DNA from 4 places in the Streptomyces thermocarboxydovorans genome. Region 1 is predicted to be linked to each of the others. Evidence: riboswitches for the same ligand, from Rfam matches in the RefSeq annotation. Region 1 holds a riboswitch; each other region holds the start of a gene.
The links. A riboswitch is a leader RNA that binds a small molecule or an ion and turns the genes downstream of it on or off. The one in region 1 is predicted to bind cobalamin.
Positions count from the first base shown of each region.

Region 2: another riboswitch for cobalamin. It lies ahead of ABD198_RS04755 (energy-coupling factor ABC transporter permease); the one in region 1 lies ahead of ABD198_RS25870 (SCO2321 family membrane protein).
Region 3: another riboswitch for cobalamin. It lies ahead of ABD198_RS11245 (ribonucleoside-diphosphate reductase subunit alpha); the one in region 1 lies ahead of ABD198_RS25870 (SCO2321 family membrane protein).
Region 4: another riboswitch for cobalamin. It lies ahead of ABD198_RS07045 (cobalamin biosynthesis protein); the one in region 1 lies ahead of ABD198_RS25870 (SCO2321 family membrane protein).

Region 1 covers NZ_BAAAGU010000066.1:18,689-22,968, reverse strand. The annotation lists gene ABD198_RS25885 (glycosyltransferase family 4 protein) at 1-1,052, opposite strand, end outside; gene ABD198_RS25880 (TetR family transcriptional regulator) at 1,319-1,945, shown strand; gene ABD198_RS25875 (MBL fold metallo-hydrolase) at 1,834-2,802, shown strand; cobalamin riboswitch at 2,935-3,073, shown strand; gene ABD198_RS25870 (SCO2321 family membrane protein) at 3,194-4,280, shown strand, end outside.
Region 2 covers NZ_BAAAGU010000007.1:67,407-71,686, reverse strand. The annotation lists gene ABD198_RS04770 (energy-coupling factor ABC transporter ATP-binding protein) at 1-435, opposite strand, end outside; gene cbiQ (cobalt ECF transporter T component CbiQ) at 432-1,181, opposite strand; gene ABD198_RS04760 (energy-coupling factor ABC transporter substrate-binding protein) at 1,186-1,569, opposite strand; gene ABD198_RS04755 (energy-coupling factor ABC transporter permease) at 1,566-2,273, opposite strand; cobalamin riboswitch at 2,304-2,484, opposite strand; partial or broken gene ABD198_RS04750 (beta-ketoacyl synthase N-terminal-like domain-containing protein) at 2,518-2,814, shown strand; gene ABD198_RS04745 (hypothetical protein) at 3,217-3,954, opposite strand; gene ABD198_RS04740 (hypothetical protein) at 4,117-4,280, opposite strand, start outside.
Region 3 covers NZ_BAAAGU010000019.1:36,684-40,963, forward strand. The annotation lists gene ABD198_RS11245 (ribonucleoside-diphosphate reductase subunit alpha) at 1-1,097, opposite strand, end outside; cobalamin riboswitch at 1,220-1,357, opposite strand; gene ABD198_RS11250 (GNAT family N-acetyltransferase) at 1,410-1,913, opposite strand; gene mctP (monocarboxylate uptake permease MctP) at 2,050-3,678, opposite strand; gene ABD198_RS11260 (DUF3311 domain-containing protein) at 3,675-3,941, opposite strand; gene ABD198_RS11265 (GntR family transcriptional regulator) at 4,169-4,280, opposite strand, start outside.
Region 4 covers NZ_BAAAGU010000011.1:846-5,125, forward strand. The annotation lists gene ABD198_RS07025 (class II aldolase/adducin family protein) at 1-56, opposite strand, end outside; gene ABD198_RS07030 (lysozyme) at 251-1,003, shown strand; gene ABD198_RS07035 (inorganic phosphate transporter) at 1,181-2,458, shown strand; gene ABD198_RS07040 (hypothetical protein) at 2,504-2,728, shown strand; cobalamin riboswitch at 2,856-2,995, shown strand; gene ABD198_RS07045 (cobalamin biosynthesis protein) at 3,129-4,070, shown strand; gene ABD198_RS07050 (cobyric acid synthase) at 4,067-4,280, shown strand, end outside.

The DNA of each region.
Region 1 (4,280 bases):
CCGGTGGCCATGGCCTCGGCGGCGGGCAGCGAGAAGCCCTCGTAGAGGGAGGGGACGCAGGCGACCTGCGCCGAGCGCACCAGGTCCACCAGTTCGGCGTCGGAGATGCCCTTGACGAACTCGACGGCGCCCTCGAGCCCGTACCGCTCGATGGCCTGTGCGACGGGGCCCTCGGCGGGCCGCTTGCCGACGACGACGAGATGGGCGTCGGGCTGCTCGGTGCGCACCTTGGCCAGCGCCTCGACGAGGAACACCAGCCCCTTGAGCGGGACGTCGGCGCTGGAGGTGGTGACGATCCGGCCGGGTATGACGGGCACGGACGGGTCCGGCGAGAACAGGTCGGTGTCGGCGCCGATGTGCACGACGTGGATGCGCTCGGGCCGCACGCCGAGGTGGTCGACGATCTCCCGGCGGGAGGTGCCGGAGACGGTGAGCACGGACGGCAGCCGCCGCGCGACCCGCTTCTGCATGCGGGTGAAGGCGTACCAGCGGCGCACCGAGCAGCGCCGCTGCCAGGTCTCGGCGGCGTCCAGCTCCAGCTGCCGGTCGACGGTGATGGGATGGTGGATCGTGGTGACCAGCGGCGCGCCGAGGTCGCCGAGGAGGCCGTAGCCGAGGGTCTGGTTGTCGTGGACGACGTCGAAGTCGCCGCGTCGGGCCCGCAGATGGCGGCGGGCGCGCAGCGAGAAGGTGAGCGGCTCGGGGAAGCCGCCGGTCCACATGGTGCCGACCTCGAGGGCGTCGATCCAGTCGCGGTACTCGTCCCGCTTCGGGGTGCGGAAAGGATCCGGCTGGCGGTAGAGGTCCAGGCTCGGCAGCTCGGTCAGGCTCAGCCCGTCGTAGCCCTCGTCGAGGACCGGGTAGGGCTGGGCGCCGATGACCTCCACGCGGTGCCCGAGGCGGGCGAGTTCGCGGGAGAGATGGCGTACGTAGACGCCCTGCCCGCCGCAGAACGGGTTTCCTTTGTAGGTGAGGAGTGCGATGCGCAGCGGTCGCAAGCCGTCGGCGGCAGGGCCCACGAAGGGCCCGGCCTGACTGGCCTCAGCGGTCACCCTGGGCCCCCTTCTCCCTGCACTGTCCCGCGAGACTACGACGGGACGCTAACCTAGAACAAGTTTCAGAGTTGATCGTTCAGAGAACTCGAATCTACCGGCAGGTAGGGGTGCTGTGAGCAGTGGATCAGGTGATTCACGCCACGGCGGACGGCGTGCCATGCTGTCCGATCACTCACCCTCACCGAGGGTCACGAAGCGGGCCCGCGCCCGCGGGGACCGGCCAGGGCAAGACGGGCACAGCAGGCAGGACGGGCAAGGTGGACATAGTGATCAAGTCGGAAGCCGGCACCGCACGTACCTCTCCGGCCTCGCCGCTCACCGAGCGGCAGGAGGCACGCCGGCGCCGCATCCTGCACGCGACCGCGCAACTGGCCAGCCGGGGCGGGTTCGACGCGGTGCAGATGCGGGAGGTGGCGGAGTCCTCCCAGGTGGCCCTCGGCACCCTGTACCGCTACTTCCCGTCCAAGATCCATCTGCTGGTGGCCACCATGCAGGACCAGCTGGAGCACATGCACGGCACGCTGCGGAAGAAGCCGCCGGCCGGTGAGACGGCGGCCGAGCGGGTGGCGGAGACGCTGATGCGGGCGTTCCGGGCGCTGCAGCGCGAGCCGCATCTGGCGGATGCGATGGTGCGCGCGCTGACCTTCGCCGACCGCAGTGTGAGCCCGGAGGTCGACCAGGTCTCCCGGCAGACCACGGCGATCATCCTGGACGCGATGGGCCTGGAGGAGGACCCCACGCCCGACCAGCTGTCCGCGGTCCGCGTGATCGAGCACACCTGGCACTCGGCGCTGATCACCTGGCTGTCGGGGCGTGCCTCCATTGCCCAGGTCAAGATCGACATCGAGACGGTGTGCCGCCTGATCGACCTGCCGGACGAGCGACGGTAGCGGGCGCCGGGCGGCGGCCGGACGGTACGCAGCCCGACGGCGCACGGGCGGCGCGTGGGCGGCGGCCCCGACGGCGCACAGACGGACGGCACGCAACCGAACGGCGCGTGGGCGCCCGCGAGGGAACGGCCCGCAGTCGGACGACCCGCGGGCGGCGGCCAAACGAGCGCTGGCTCGCCTACATGGCCGACCGGCTCGCCGCCGCCGGCGCCCCCGAGAGCCATCTGGCGCCGCTGCGCGCGGCCCTGGCCCGCGGCACCCTCCCCGCCCTCTCCCCCGCGCTCCCCGACCGCGAGATCGTCCCCGGCGAACTGCTCGACCTGCCGGGCCGCCGGCTGCGCGCCGTGTGGACGCCGGGCCACACCCCCGGTCACGTCTGCCTGCACCTGGAGGAGGAGCACCCGGCCCGGCTCCCGGGCAACGGCCGCCTCTTCTCCGGCGACCATCTGCTGCCCGGCATCACCCCGCACATCGGCCTCTACGAGGACCCCGACGACACCACCCCGACCGATCCCCTCGGCGACTACCTCGACTCCCTGGAACGCGTCTCCCGTCTCACCCCCGCCGAGATCCTCCCCGCCCACCAGTACCCCTTCACCGACGCCCCCGCCCGCGTCGCCGCCCTGCTCGCCCACCACGCCAGCCGCCTCACCGGCCTGCTGGCCCTGCTCGCCACCCCGCTCACCCCCTGGCAGCTGGCGGAGCGCATGACCTGGAACCGCCCCTGGGACGACATCCCGCACCCCTCCCGCACCATCGCCGTCGCGGAGGCCGAGTCCCATCTGCGCCACCTGGTGATGCTCGGCCGGGCGGAGGCGGTCCCGGGCAGCGGCCCGGTGACCTACGCGGCGGTATGACCTGGAATGCCGGGAGTTGGCGACATTGGCCCGAGTGTGTGTGGGACGAGCCGCGTGACCCGGACCGCGCGAGACGAGCCGTGTGACCCGGACCGCACGGGATCGTGAGGTGAGCCACCCCACCCGGCCCCCTGACCACGTGCGGGTAAAGTGGCGGCGTCGCTTCACGCCGTACGGGGGGAAGCCGGTGCGATTCCGGCGCTGACCCGCAACCGTGATCCGTCCCCGGAGGACGGTCAGCCGGAATGCCCCGCACGGATCGTGACCGGCTCTCGTGCCCGGCAGTCCGCCGGAGCACGGCACCGTCGAGGTATACGGGGCCGAGCCGCCGGGGTCTCCCCTGCCGCCCGCCCCCTGCACCGGCATCAAGGGAGAGAGGCACCCGCCGATCATGAACGTCCGCCGCTGCGCCGCGGTCCTGGCCGCCGTCGCCGTGATCGGCGCCGCCACCCCGGCCGCCGCCGACTCGTCCCCGTCCCCCGAGCCGTCCAAGGCCCTCCCCGCCGCCCTGTACGGCGACGGCGACCCGCAGTACGACGGGGTCTGGCGCCAGTCGCTGGCGCTGCTCGCCCAGGACGCGGCCGGCGTGAAACCGCCGAAGGCGGCCGTGGACTGGCTGACCGGCCAGCAGTGCGCCGACGGCTCCTTCGCCCCGTACCGCGCCGACACCTCGCGCGCCTGCGACGCCAAGACCCCCGTCGACACCAACCAGACGGCCGCCGCCGTCCAGGCCCTGGCCGCGCTCGGCGGGCACGACAAGGCGACCGGCAAGGCCGTCGACTGGCTGAAGTCCATACAGAACAAGGACGGCGGCTGGGGCTACACCGCGGGCGGCCCGAGCGACGCCAACTCCACCTCCGTCGTCATCGGTGCGCTCGCCGCCACGGGCGAGAAGCCGGCCGAGGTGACGAAGGGCGGCAAGTCCCCCTACGACGCCCTGCTGAAGCTGGCGCTGCCCTGCGAGGGCGACGGGGCGGGCGCGTTCGCCTTCCAGCCGGACAAGAAGGGCAAGCTGATCGCCAACGCCGACGCCACGGCGGCGGGCGTGCTCGGCCTGCTCGGCAAGGGCCTGGTGGTCGAGCCCGCGAAGAAGGGCACTCCTGAGCCCGCCTGCGAGAAGGCCGGCGGTCCCGAGCAGGCCGCGGTGAACGGCGGGGCGTACCTGAAGGACGAGCTGGCCAAGGACGGCCATCTGGTCTCCTCGCTGGGCGGCTCCGAGCAGCCCGACCACGGCAACACCGCGGACGCGGTGGTCGCCCTCGCCGCGCTGGGCGCGATGGAGCCGGCGAAGAAGTCCCTGGCCTGGCTGGAGAAGAACGCCGCCGGCTGGGCGGCGCAGAGCGGCCCCGCCGCCTACGCCCAGCTGATCCTCGCCGCCCACGCCACCGGCGCCGACCCGCGCGCCTTCGGCGGGACGGACCTGGTGAAGAAGCTGGCCGCGACCGGCCCCGCCGCCGAGAAGGAGAACGAGAAGGGGA
Region 2 (4,280 bases), on a different contig from region 1:
GTAGGACAGCAGATGCGTGGGCCGGTCGGCGAGGTGGGAGATGTCAAGCGCGGCCAGCGCCTCGGCCACCCGGGCGCGCACCTCCTCGTCCGGCAGCCCGAGGTTCAGCGGCCCGAACGACACGTCCTGGCCGACGGAGGCGGCGAAGAGCTGGTCGTCGGGGTCCTGCACCACCAGCTGCACGGTGGTCCGCAGCCGGGTCAGCCCCTTGCGGTCGTGACGCACCGGCCGGCCCCCGACGGTCAACTCGCCCTCCAGCGGTCGCAGTCCGCCGCTGAGCAGCCGCATCAGCGTGGTCTTGCCGCTGCCGTTGCGCCCCAGCAGCGCCAGCGCGCGGCCCTCGGGGACCTCGAAGTCGAGGCCGCTGAGCACCAGCGGCCCGTCCTCGTAGGCGAACGACGCGCCCCGCAGGGCGACCAGGGCCGGTTCGGTCACGACAGGGGCCTTTCCAGGACGAAGGTGAGGGCGGTCAGCGCCGCCAGCAGGGCGAGGCTCGCCGCCGTGAAGCGGACGGAGACGCGCGCCTCGGGGACCAGCACACGCAGGGTGCCGTCGTAGCCGCGCCCGGCGAGTCCCGCCTGGAGCCGGGCCGCCCGGTCGAAGGACCGGACGAACGCGGTGGCGCCGAGACCGCCGAGCGAACGCCAGGTGGCCGCGCGGGTGGTGTGCCCCAGCCGGGCCGCCTGCGCCTCCCGGATCCGCCGCACCGAGTCGAGCAGCAGAAAGCTCATGCGGTACGTCACCAGCGCCACGTCCACCAGCGGCGCCGGCACCCCGGCCCGGACCAGGCGGGGCAGCAGATCGGACATGGGGGTGGTGAACGCGAACAGCAGCACGCCCAGCGAGGCGGCCGAGGTGCGCAGCAGCAACTCCCCGGCGCGCAGCGGCCCGTCGCCGGCGAGCGCCAGGAAACCGCCGGGCCCGCCCACCCGCACCAGCAGGGTGAGCGCCCCGGTGACACAGAAGCCCAGCGGCACCCGCCAGGCGCGCCACAGCCGCCGCGCCGGCACGCCCGCCGGCCCCAGCAGCCCGACGAGCGCGGCCGCGATCACCAGCGCCGCGCCCGGCCACGGCGGCAGCGAGATCGCCAGCACCGTCAGGCCAAGACCGAGCACCGCCTTGTCCACGGGATGCCGGCGGCGCCAGCGACTGCTGTGCGCCGCCGCGTCGATCGACAGCACCCGGTCAGCTCCGCGGCCGGGACGCGGTCTCGTCGCCGCCGCCCCCGTCGCCCGCGGGCTCGTGCTCCGGTTCGGTGCGGACCAGCGCCCTGGCCTCGCCCTGGCGGCGGCCCCGCCGCAGACCGAAGTAGTAGGCGAGGACCCCGGCGCCGATCGCGGCCTGCAGGGCGAACAGGGCCGACTCGATCTCGGCGGACGGAGGCTCGTACAGCGGGGAGAACCACGGCTCGTAGTCGGGGTCCAGCTCGGTGATCGCGGTCTCCGCCTCCCCGTCCGCCCCGGCGAACGGCTCCTCCTTGTGGTCGCCGAGCCCGAGCACCAGCGGCAGCACGGCGAGCGCGGCCACCGCGAGCAGCAGCAGAAGGTTGATCCGGGTGCCGCGCTTCACCGGGCCACCGCCTTCCGCTCCGCGGTGCGGGCGGACCCCGCCCCGGCCACCAGCACACCCAGCCGGGTCAGTTCGCCCCTGCTGGACTGCACCAGCATCCGCATCACCAGCACGGTCAGCAGCCCCTCGCTGACCGCCAGCGGGATCTGCGTCACCGCGAAGATGGAGCCGAACTTGCCGAGCGCGCCCAGGAATCCGCTGCCCGGGTCCGGGAAGGCCAGCGCCAGCTGCACACTGGTCACGCAGTACGTCGACAGGTCGGCGAGGAACGCGCCGCAGAACACGGCGGCCATCAGCGGCACGTCGTAGCGCCGCAGCAGCCCGTACACGGCGTAACCGGCCCAGGGTCCGACGACCGCCATGGAGAACACGTTGGCGCCCAGCGTGGTCAGGCCGCCGTGGGCGAGCAGCAGCGACTGGAACAGCAGGGTGATGGTGCCCAGCACCGCCATCACCGGCGGCCGGAACAGGATCGCTCCCAGCCCGGTACCGGTGGGATGGGAGCAACTCCCGGTCACCGAGGGCAGTTTCAGCGCCGACAGAACGAAGGTGAAGGCTCCCGACGCGCCCAGCAGCAGCGTGCTCTCGGGGTGTTCCCTCACTTCACGGATGAGCGACCGGGCTCCGTGGATCACGAACGGCGCCGCTGCGACGCCCCAGGCGACCGCGTGCGCCGGTGGCAGAAAACCCTCGGCTATGTGCATGGCTCAGCAGACCCTCTCCAGCACCTCGTGGATGGTTGACGTGCCTTGGCCGGTCTCCTGGCTGACGGGTACCACCGCCCGTGCTCCGCCTTCCCGGGTCCCAAGACCCAGTGGCTGTCCGTGAGGACCGGAGCCGGACTTCCCGATCACAGTGGCGAGGGCCGCACCGGCATCACACCGGTTTCCCGTCACCAAGGCGTGGTGACAGTAGTTCGCGTCACGGCCCGGTGACAAGCCGCCACCGGGGCGCGTGGAGTTCGCCCGGCAGGGCGGGCTGGCCGCCGACGGCCGCTGCAAGGCGTTCTCCGACGACGCCGACGGCACCGGCTGGTCCGAGCGCGTCGGCGTGCTGGTGCTGCAGCGGCTGTCCGACGCCCGCCGCGAGGGACGCCGGGTGCTGGCCGTGCCGCGCGGCAGCGCCGTCAACCAGGACGGCGAGAGCAACGGCCTCACCGCACCCAACGGCCCCTCCCAGGAACGCGTCATCCGCCACGCCCTCGCCTCCGCCGGGCTCACCCCGGCCGAGGCCGACGCGGTCGATACGGCGACGCCGGAGCGGCCTTCACCCTCTTCATCTCGGTGCTCGGCACCAGCATGGTGCAGCTGTACGGCAGCGAGGAGCTGAAGGCGCGCTATCTGAACCCCATGGCCGCCGGGGGCACGTTCTGCGCCACCCTGGGGAGCGAACGGGCCGCCGGCATCGAACTCGGCCGCATCGAGTCCGTGGTGTCCGAGGAGGGCGGCGAACTGGTCTCACCGGGGAGAAGTCGCCCGGGGGTGCTCAGAGGACGCCCAGGGAGGCGCACTCGGGGTCCGGGATCCACCAGCGGGCGACGTGCCCGTCCTGCCCCGGCACGGCGGGCGAGACTGAAAAGGTCCCGGCGAGTGCAGGAAGCGCCGTCGCACCGCTGCCGCGTCCGTGACAGGTTGCTGCCGCCGCCCGTCAGGCGCAGCCGTGGCGCCAGTTCCAGCCGGCGAAGGTGTGCCGCGCCTCCACGTCGAAGCGGCATGAGGCGGTGCCGTCGGCGGCGAGGTCCACGTAGGAGTGGTGGGTGTTGGCGTACCAGGAGCCGGTCGGGTCGAAGATGCCCCGGTAGCCGAAGTCCGCGTGCGCCTCGGTGCGGGAGACCGCGCAGTCGGCGCTGCAGTCGGTGTCGCTGCGGGCCGAGACCAGCGACCAGCCGGCGTTCCACGGCTCGCGGTTGAACTGCTGGGTGGCCCCGGTCGAAGCGGCCGCGACCCGGCTGCCGCCGGTGGTCCACTCGGAGGCCGTGTACAGGCCGGTCATCCGGATGTTGCAGCAGTCGTACATCTCGTTCCAGCTCGACACCCGGTGAGTGCCGTCCGCCTTCGTGCCGGACGCCGCCTTCGTGCCGGACGCCGCCGTCGCGCCGGACGCTGCCTTCTTCGTGCCGGACGCCGCCGCCATGGTCCGGGCCGCCGCGCCCTCGGCCTTGCCGGCCGGCACCATCCGCACCGTGCCGTACCGGGCCGTGCAGTCCGCGCCGATCGACACCTCCCGCTCCACCGCCATCCCCGCGGGCGGCACCGGCAGCGAGCCCGTCAGCCGCAGCGTGCCGCAGGACCGCTCGGTGGGCCGTGCCTCGTCGCCGCCGGCCGCCCGTGCGGCGGGCGCCATGACGGTGAGCACGGCGGCGGCGAGCATCGTGCCGAGAGCCATTCGGATACGCAATTCCCGTTCCTTTCAGAAAAGTTCGACGCGGACCATTCCGGAAGGAAACGTAACCTCGCGCCCGCGATTGCGGGGCGGTCGCCCGGAATGTGGCAGAAAGCTGACGGTCTGCGTTCCCCGCGGGAGGACCCGCCGTGCAGCACCTTCATGTCAGCGCAGTTGAGGCGCTCCGGGACCGGTACGGACAGTGGTGATCCGAATGTGCGCATCCGCCACCCCTCCCGTGTCGGAAGGGTTTCCGATGAGCGTGCGGCAGCTGAGCGGGACCACGGCGGACATCCGGGCGAAATCCGGGAGACCAGCGGCCTGCTCGA
Region 3 (4,280 bases), on a different contig from region 1:
TCGACCAGCTCGGGCACGTCCGAGGGCGAGAACAGCGACCACTGCTCGTCGGCGCTGACCCGCCGCATGAACTCGTCCGGCACCCAGTGCGCCAGGTTCAGATTGTGCGTGCGCCGGGCGTCCTCACCCGTGTTGTCGCGCAGTTCCAGGAACTCCTCGATGTCCGAGTGCCAGGTCTCCAGGTACACCGCCGCCGCGCCCTTGCGCCGGCCGCCCTGGTTCACCGCGGCCACCGAGGCGTCCAGCGTCTTCAGGAACGGCACGATGCCGTTGGAGTGCCCGTTGGTGCCCCGGATCAGCGAACCCCGGGAGCGGATGCGGGAGTACGACAGCCCGATGCCGCCGGCGTGCTTCGAGAGGCGGGCCACCTGGTGGTAGCGGTCGTAGATGGAGTCCAGCTCGTCCTTGGGGGAGTCCAGCAGATAGCAGGAGGACATCTGCGGGTGACGGGTGCCGGAGTTGAACAGCGTGGGGGAGGAGGGCAGATAGTCCAGCCGGCTCATCAGCCGGTACAGCGCCGCGACCTCCTCCAGCGCGCGGACGGTGTCGTCCTCGGCGAGACCGGCGGCCACCCGCAGCAGGAAGTGCTGGGGCGTCTCGATCACCTTGCGGGTGATCGGGTGCCGCAGCAGATAGCGGCTGTGCAGGGTGCGCAGGCCGAAGTAGCCGAAGCGGTCGTCGGCGCCGGTGTCGATCAGCGCGTCCAGGCGCTCGGCGTGCCGCCGGACGAACGCGGCGGTCCGGTCCGCGATGAGGCCCTCGCGGTGACCGGTCGCGACGGAGGTGGTGAACGAAGTGACGCCCTGGGAGGCGGCCTCGGCGCGGATGCCGATGGTCAGCAGCCGGGCGGCGAGCCGGGAGTAGGCGGGGTCCTCGGAGATCAGCCCCGCCGCCGCCTCGGTGGCCAGCTCCCGCAGCTCAGCCTCGTCGGCGCGGGCGGACCGGCCGCGCAGCGCGGCGGCGGCCACCCGGCCGGGGTCGGCGTCGGGCAGGTCGGCGGTCAGCTCGGTCAGGGTCCGCAGCAGCGCGGCACCGGGGCCGTCGCCCGCCTCGGTCACGTCGATCGCTGAAGCCGGATCGGCTGGCGCGATGGTCACGTGGGGTCTCCCTCGCTCGGCACAGGGGCCTCGTCGAGGGCAGGAGGCAGCTCACGAGCGCACACGGCGCCGCGTCCACCGGCCCATTCCGCGAGGCCCGGACGTCAGGGCACCCGACCGGACGGCCGGGCGCACTGTCGGCAGGTCCTCGGACTTGGCCCGTGGCACGCACACGAGAGGCGGGCAGGCACGAGTACACCGTTGCGGGACAGTTCCGGATTCGCACCGGATTCCCCTGCGGCGACAGCGAGCATGAGCATACATCTTGTGCCGGGTGGTGCGAGCACCCCCATATGTTGTGCCGCGATGCTGTCAGAGCGTCAGTTCATAGGTGAGCAGCGTGAGGTCGTCCAGGTGCGGGACCGGATTCCAGTCCCGCTCGGGGGTGCGGACGAACCCGAGCCGTTCGTAGATGCGGTGCGCCGCATGCATCGACGCCTGCGTGGACAGCACCATCCGCTCGCACCCGAGCGCCCGCGCCCGCTCCACACAGGCACGCACCAGGGCCTCCCCGGCGCCCCGCCCCCGGCCGGCCCGGTCCACCGCGAGCATCCGTATCTCGGCCTCGCCCGGCCCGGCGATGTCCGCCATCGGCCCTCCGTCCGGCACGAACGTCACCCCGCCCAGCAGCCGCCCCCGCTCCTCGGCGACCAGCACCTCGGCTGCCGCCGCCCGCTTGGCCACGTCCCGCAGCTCGCCCAGGTAGGCGTCGCTCTCCCCGAAGTCCAGCAGCCCGTCGTCGAGATAGGCCCGGGCGGTGATCTCCCCCAGCTCCTCGTACTCCTCGGCCTGCACCGGCCTGATGACGATGTCCATGGAGCGAGTCTGCCGCACGGGTACGACAACGGGCCGCCGGATCTCTCCGGCGGCCCGTGCCCGGCCCACGACGGCGCGGGAACCGCGCTCAGCGCATCAGTGCGTCAGCGCGTCAGCGCATCGGAGCGTCAGCGCGTCAGTGCTCGGCGGCCGCGGTGGCCGGCGGCAGCTCCACCTGGACACCGGGGTCGCCCGCGTCCGCCGTGTAGTCCGACGGCTGGGTCTCGTCGTTGCCCTCGGGCGCCTTGACCGCCTTGAACACGAAGGTCAGGACCACAGTCACCAGGACGTTGATCACAAAGGCGGTGAGACCGATGTACCCGATCTCGCCGATGCCCGGGATCTCGTCCGCGGAACCGCCGAAGTGCTTCTGCGTCGGCGAGGACACCCCGTACGCGGCGGCCGTGCCGTAGATCATGCCGACCGCCCAGCCGGCCAGCAGCGCCCACCGGTGGAACCAGCGGGTGAACAGGCCGCCCACCAGCGCCGGGAAGGTCTGCAGGATCCAGATGCCGCCGAGCAGCTGGAAGTTGATCGCCACCGTCTTGTCCATGGTCAGGACGAAGACCAGCGCACCCACCTTCACCAGCAGCGAGACCAGCTTGGACACCCGCGTCTCGTCCTTGGGTGTGGCGTCGGGCTTGATGAAGTCCTTGTAGATGTTGCGGGTGAACAGGTTCGCCGCCGCGATCGACATGATCGCCGCCGGCACCAGCGCGCCGATGCCGATCGCCGCGAAGGCCACACCCGCGAACCAGTCCGGGAACATGTTCTCGAACAGCTGCGGGATCGCCAGCTGGCCGTTCTGCACCTTCACCCCGGCCGCGATCGCCATGAAGCCGAGCAGCGCCAGCAGGCCCAGCATCAGGGAGTACAGCGGCAGGATCGTGGTGTTGCGGCGGATCACCTCACGGCTGCGCGAGGACAGCGTCGCCGTGATCGAGTGCGGGTACATGAACAGCGCCAGCGCCGAACCGAACGCCAGCGTCGCGTACGTCCACTGGCCCGCGTCGCCCGGCACCAGCGCACCGCGCGGCTGGCCGGTGGCCGGGTTGGTCTCGCCGAACGCCTTGCTCGCGCTGGCGAAGATGTCGTCGAACCCGCCCAGCTTGATCGGGATGTAGATGATCGCCACCGCGATCACCAGGTAGATCAGCGTGTCCTTGACGAACGCGATCAGCGCGGGCGCCCGCAGACCGGACGAGTAGGTGTACGCGGCCAGTACACCGAAGGCGATCAGCAGCGGCAGGTCCTTGATGAACCAGTTGGTGCTCTCCCCGCCGCCGACGCCCATCACGTCGAGCACGGCCTGGATGCCGACCAGCTGCAGCGCGATGTACGGCATCGTCGCCAGGATGCCGGTGATCGCCACCGCCAGCGACAGCCCCTTCGAGCCGAAGCGGCCGCGCACGAAGTCGGAGGTGGTCACATAGCCGTGCTTGTGCGACACCGACCACAGGCGGGGCAGGAAGGTGAAGATCAGCGGATACACCAGGATCGTGTACGGCACCGCGAAGAAGCCCGCCGCGCCTGCCGCGTAGATCGCCGCCGGGACGGCCACGAAGGTGTACGCGGTGTACAGGTCACCGCCCAGCAGGAACCAGGTCACCCAGGTGCCGAACGACCGTCCGCCCAGGCCCCATTCGTCCAGGGTGTGCTCGTTCGCCGCCTTGCGCCAGCGCGCGGCCAGGAAGCCCATGACCGTGACCAGCACGAAGAAGAAGATGAAGACGGCGAGCGCTACGACGTTGACGTCCTCGTTCACTGCTCCGCACCGCCCTTCGAGGCCTTGCGGGCACGCTGGTCACGCTGCCAGAGCTTGTAGGCGACCATCGTCAGCGTGGTCGAGATCAGCACCCACAGCATCTGGTACCAGTAGAAGAACGGGATGCCGATCAGCACCGGGTCGGTCTTGGCGTACGAGCCGACCCACAGCATGGCGACGAACGGTGCGACGAGGCAGAGACCGATGACGACGCGCACGGGCGTCACCACTGGTTCCCTGCCGGTATCTGGGGCTTGCGACATCTGCGGCTCCTGTCCCCTCACGGATCACCGGCTGGCAATGCGCAGGAAATCTAGGTCAGGCGCACCAGGTCAGGAACCCCGTGTCCGCTCAGCGGTATGCGAGCGCCGCTCAACCGCAAAACAACAGCAACGAAATCTCTGTCAACCGTCCGATTTGCCGGGAATGGGTGGCTCGCCGAGGGTCGCGGACGGCCCCGCCGAGAGCGCGCGGGACCGCAGCGGACCGCTCACTCCTGAGGGCGCCTGAGCCGGGCGACGAACTTGTACCGGTCGCCCCGGTACACCGAGCGCACCCACTCCACCGGCTTGCCGTCACGGTCCAGCGAGTGCCTGGAGAGC
Region 4 (4,280 bases), on a different contig from region 1:
CCCGCACCGTTTCCGACGCCACTGGCGTCACGCCGGTCGTCCCGCTGCTCAGCCATACCGTGATCCTGCCAGGAGTCCTCCAGGGCCCTTTGAGCCAGGGCACTTTAGGGCGGAATGCGACCCTCCGTAAGGGTGCATATCCCCCATTTCGACCAGCGGAATCACCTTGGCCGGAGATCGTCCCGTATTCAACGATCTTCCAGTAGCGTCGAGGCGTTCACGTGCACATCGCCATATCCGGGGGGAAACAATGGCCCGTGATCGCATGCCGGCGTCCCGTCGCCGCCGCAGGCTCCTCACCGCCTCCGTGGCCGCGCTCGCGCTCGGCGGGACCGTCCTCGCCGAGGCGCCGGCCACCTCGGCGAGCCGCCCGAAGGGGCACGACGTCTCGTCGCACCAGAAGAGCGTGAACTGGCAGAAGGCGAGGTCCAAGGGCGCCCGGTTCGTCTACGTCAAGGCGACCGAGTCCACCACCTACCGCAATCCGTACTTCCGGCAGCAGTACGACGGCTCCCGCAGGGCCGGGCTGATCCGCGGCGCCTATCACTTCGCGCTGCCGGACCGGTCCTCGGGCCGGACCCAGGCGGCCTGGTTCGTACGCAACGGGGGCGCCTGGAGAGCCGACGGGCGCACGCTGCCGCCCGCTCTCGACATCGAGTACAACCCGTACGACCGCAAGGAGAAGTGCTACGGGCTGAGCAAGGCCCGGATGACCGCCTGGATCCGCTCGTTCAGCAACGAGGTCCACCGGCGCACCGGGCGCCGTCCTGTGATCTACACCACCACCCACTGGTGGCGGACCTGCACCGGCAACAGCCCCGCCTTCGGCCGGGACCACCCGCTGTGGATCGCCCGTTACAGCAGGTCGGGGCCGGGTGCGCTGCCGGCGGGCTGGTCGTCGTGGACGTTCTGGCAGTACGACAACAGCGGCACTCTTCCGGGTGACCAGAATTACTTCAACGGGTCGCTCGGCCGGCTGAAGGCACTGGCACGGGGGGACTGAGCGGCCGTCTCGCCGCGCCGTCGCGGGGCCGGGCGTACCGTACGGGTCCGGCCCCGCCGTCCGGCGGAACAACAGCCGCCCCTTCCGGTCACCGCCGTGCCCCTCCCAGTTCATCTTCCGTTCACCCTGGTTACCTACGTTCGACCAGCCAATGACCTCGAACGATTGCCTGGGTAAATGGAAAGCTTCTCGCTGATCCTCGCGATTGTGGTGGTGACCGCACTCGCGTTCGATTTCACGAACGGTTTCCACGACACCGCGAACGCGATGGCAACGACCATTTCGACCGGTGCGATGAGGCCCAAGGCGGCAGTGGCCATGTCCGCCGTCCTCAACCTTGTCGGTGCATTTCTCTCGGTGGAGGTCGCCAACACGATCTCCAAGGGTCTCGTCGACGAGACCGGCATCCGTCCCGAGGTCATCTTCGCCGCCCTGGTCGGCGCGATCCTCTGGAACCTCCTCACCTGGCTGGTCGGTCTGCCGTCCAGCTCCTCGCACGCCCTGATGGGCGGTCTGATCGGCGCCACCGTCGCCACCGCCGGAATCGGCGCGGTGCACGGCGGCGTGCTGGTCACCAAGGTGCTGATCCCGGCGCTCGCCGCCCCGCTGGTGGCCGGCATCGCCGCGATGCTCGCCGCCCGGCTGACCTACCGCCTCGGCCGGAAGGCCGACGGCAAGGCCGCCGAGAAGGGCTACCGGGCCGGGCAGATCGCCTCCGCCGGCCTGGTCTCCCTGGCCCACGGCACCAACGACGCCCAGAAGACGATGGGCATCATCACCCTCGCCCTGATCGCCGGCGGCGCCCTCGCCCCCGACTCCGACCCGCCGCTGTGGGTCATCCTCTCCGCGGGCGTCGCCATCGCCCTGGGCACCTACCTCGGCGGCTGGCGCATCATCCGCACCATGGGCAAGGGCCTGACCGACCTTCAGCCGCAGCAGGGCTTCGCCGCCCAGACCAGCGCCGCCACGGTCATCCTGGCCTCCTCCCACCTCGGCTTCTCCCTGTCCACCACGCACTCCGTCTCCGGCTCGGTCATGGGCGCGGGCCTCGGCCGCAAGGGCGGCGTGGTCCGCTGGTCGACCGCCACCCGGATGTTCGTCGCCTGGGGTCTGACGCTGCCCGCCGCCGCGCTCGTCGCCGCTCTCGCCGAGTGGGTCTGCGGCTTCGGCGACTGGGGCACCGTCCTGGTGGCCGTCTTCCTGGTCGCCTCCAGCGCCGCGATCTGGAAGATCTCCCGGCGCGAGGTGGTCGACCACACCAACGTCAACGCCCCCGAGACCCCGGCCGAGGAGCCGGCCGGCGTGGTGACCCAGGCCATCGCCGCCGTCACCCCGCCGCCCACCGGCGCCCTCGAGGAGGAGCTGACGGCCACCGTCTCTGCCCCCACCGCTCCTGCCCCCACCGCTCCGGCGCCCGCCGACCCGGCGAACCCGCCGGCGAAGACCACCGTCTGACCGCCCCGTCCCTCACCCGGGCTCACGAAGGAAAGCAGCAGAGCAATGAAGATCGACTGGGCGGCCCTCGGTTCCGTCTTCGGCGTCAGCCTCGTGGTCACGGTGGCACTGGTGGCGCTGTTCACACTCGGCATCACCGGCCTGTCCCGCCGCGAACGGGCCGCCGAGCAGGGCCGGTCCGCGGCCCTGGCGCTCACCGGTGCCTACGCCTGCTTCGCCGCCTGCGCGGCGGCGGTGGGCTACGGGATCTATCTGATCATGGCAGCCTGATCCCCGCGAGCGTTTCCGGAGGGTGGTGCGAGGCGATGCCTCGCACCACCCTTTCGCGCTCCCCCACCCGAACCCCTCTGTGGGCCTCAGCACACTTCAGCCTCGCAGGTCAACGGCAAGTTGACGGCCCTTCCGGGGGCGTGGTGGACTGCCGGAGCCAAGTGCGGCGGCAGGAGAGGAAGCCGGTGGAAGTCCGGCGCGGTCCCGCCACTGTCACCGGGGTGACCAACCCCGGGAGCCAGGAACTCTCACCGCCGGTCTCGTCGAACCAGGGCGCGGACACCCTGAGTGAGGACATATATCGCCATGCGCGGCTGCCTGTTGAGGTCGATCAGCGACGCACCGCCCCGTACCGGGGCACCCCGGAGCATTCCCACCGGATCCGTCACCGGCTGAACCCATGGGTGCCGATCGCGTGTTCGCGTACGGCTCCGCCGCCGGCTTCCTCGGCGACCTGCTGCTCGGCGATCCCCGCCGCGGGCATCCGGTCGCGGCTTTCGGGCGGGCCGCGGCTGCCGTGGAACGTGTGCTGTGGCGGGACCATCGCGGCTGGGGCGCCGCGCACACCGCCGTCTGCGTCGGCGGGACGGTCGCCCTGGGCGGCCTGGCCGCCCGCTGCGTACGCCGCTCCCCCGCCGCCTCTCTCGCCCTGACCGGCGTCGCCACCTGGGCCGTGGTGGGCGGCACCTCGCTCGCCCGGGAGGCCCGCGCCATCGCCCGTGCCCTTCAGGCCGGTGACGTGAAGGCGGCCCGGGCACGGCTGCCGCATCTGTGCGGGCGCGACCCGCAGGCGCTGGACGCCGACGGCATCGCCCGCGCGGTGGTGGAGTCCGTCGCCGAGAACACCTCCGACGCGGTGGTCGGCGCCCTGGTGTGGGGTGCCGTCGGCGGGGTGCCGGGGCTGCTCGGCTTCCGCGCCGTCAACACGCTGGACGCCATGGTCGGCCACAAGTCGCCGCGCTACCGCCGCTACGGCTGGGCGTCGGCCCGCCTTGACGACCTGGCGGGCTGGCCGGGGGCGCGGCTGACCGCCGCCCTGGCCGCGCTCGCCGGTCCGGACCCGAAGGGCGCGGTGCGGGCCTGGCGGGCGGACGCCGCCAAGCACCCGAGCCCCAACGCGGGCCCCGTGGAAGCCTCGTTCGCGGGCGCGCTGGGTGTGCGGCTCGGCGGCACGCTGTCCTACGGCGGGCGCATCGAGCACCGGCCGGTGCTCAACGGGCAGGGGCGCGCGGTGACCGTGCCCGACATCGAACGGGCGGTACGGCTCTCCCGAAGGGTCGGCTGGCTCGCGCTGGGCGCCGGCGCCGTGGCGCGCAGGCTCATGAAGGGACGGGGCGCATGAACGGTGGGGGGCTGCTGGTCGCCGGGACCACCTCGGACGCCGGCAAGAGCGTGGTGACCGCCGGCATCTGCCGCTGGCTGGTCCGTCAGGGCGTCAAGGTGGCGCCGTTCAAGGCGCAGAACATGTCGCTGAACTCGTTCGTGACCCGGGAGGGCGCCGAGATCGGCCGGGCGCAGGCCATGCAGGCGCAGGCCTGCCGGCTGGAGCCCA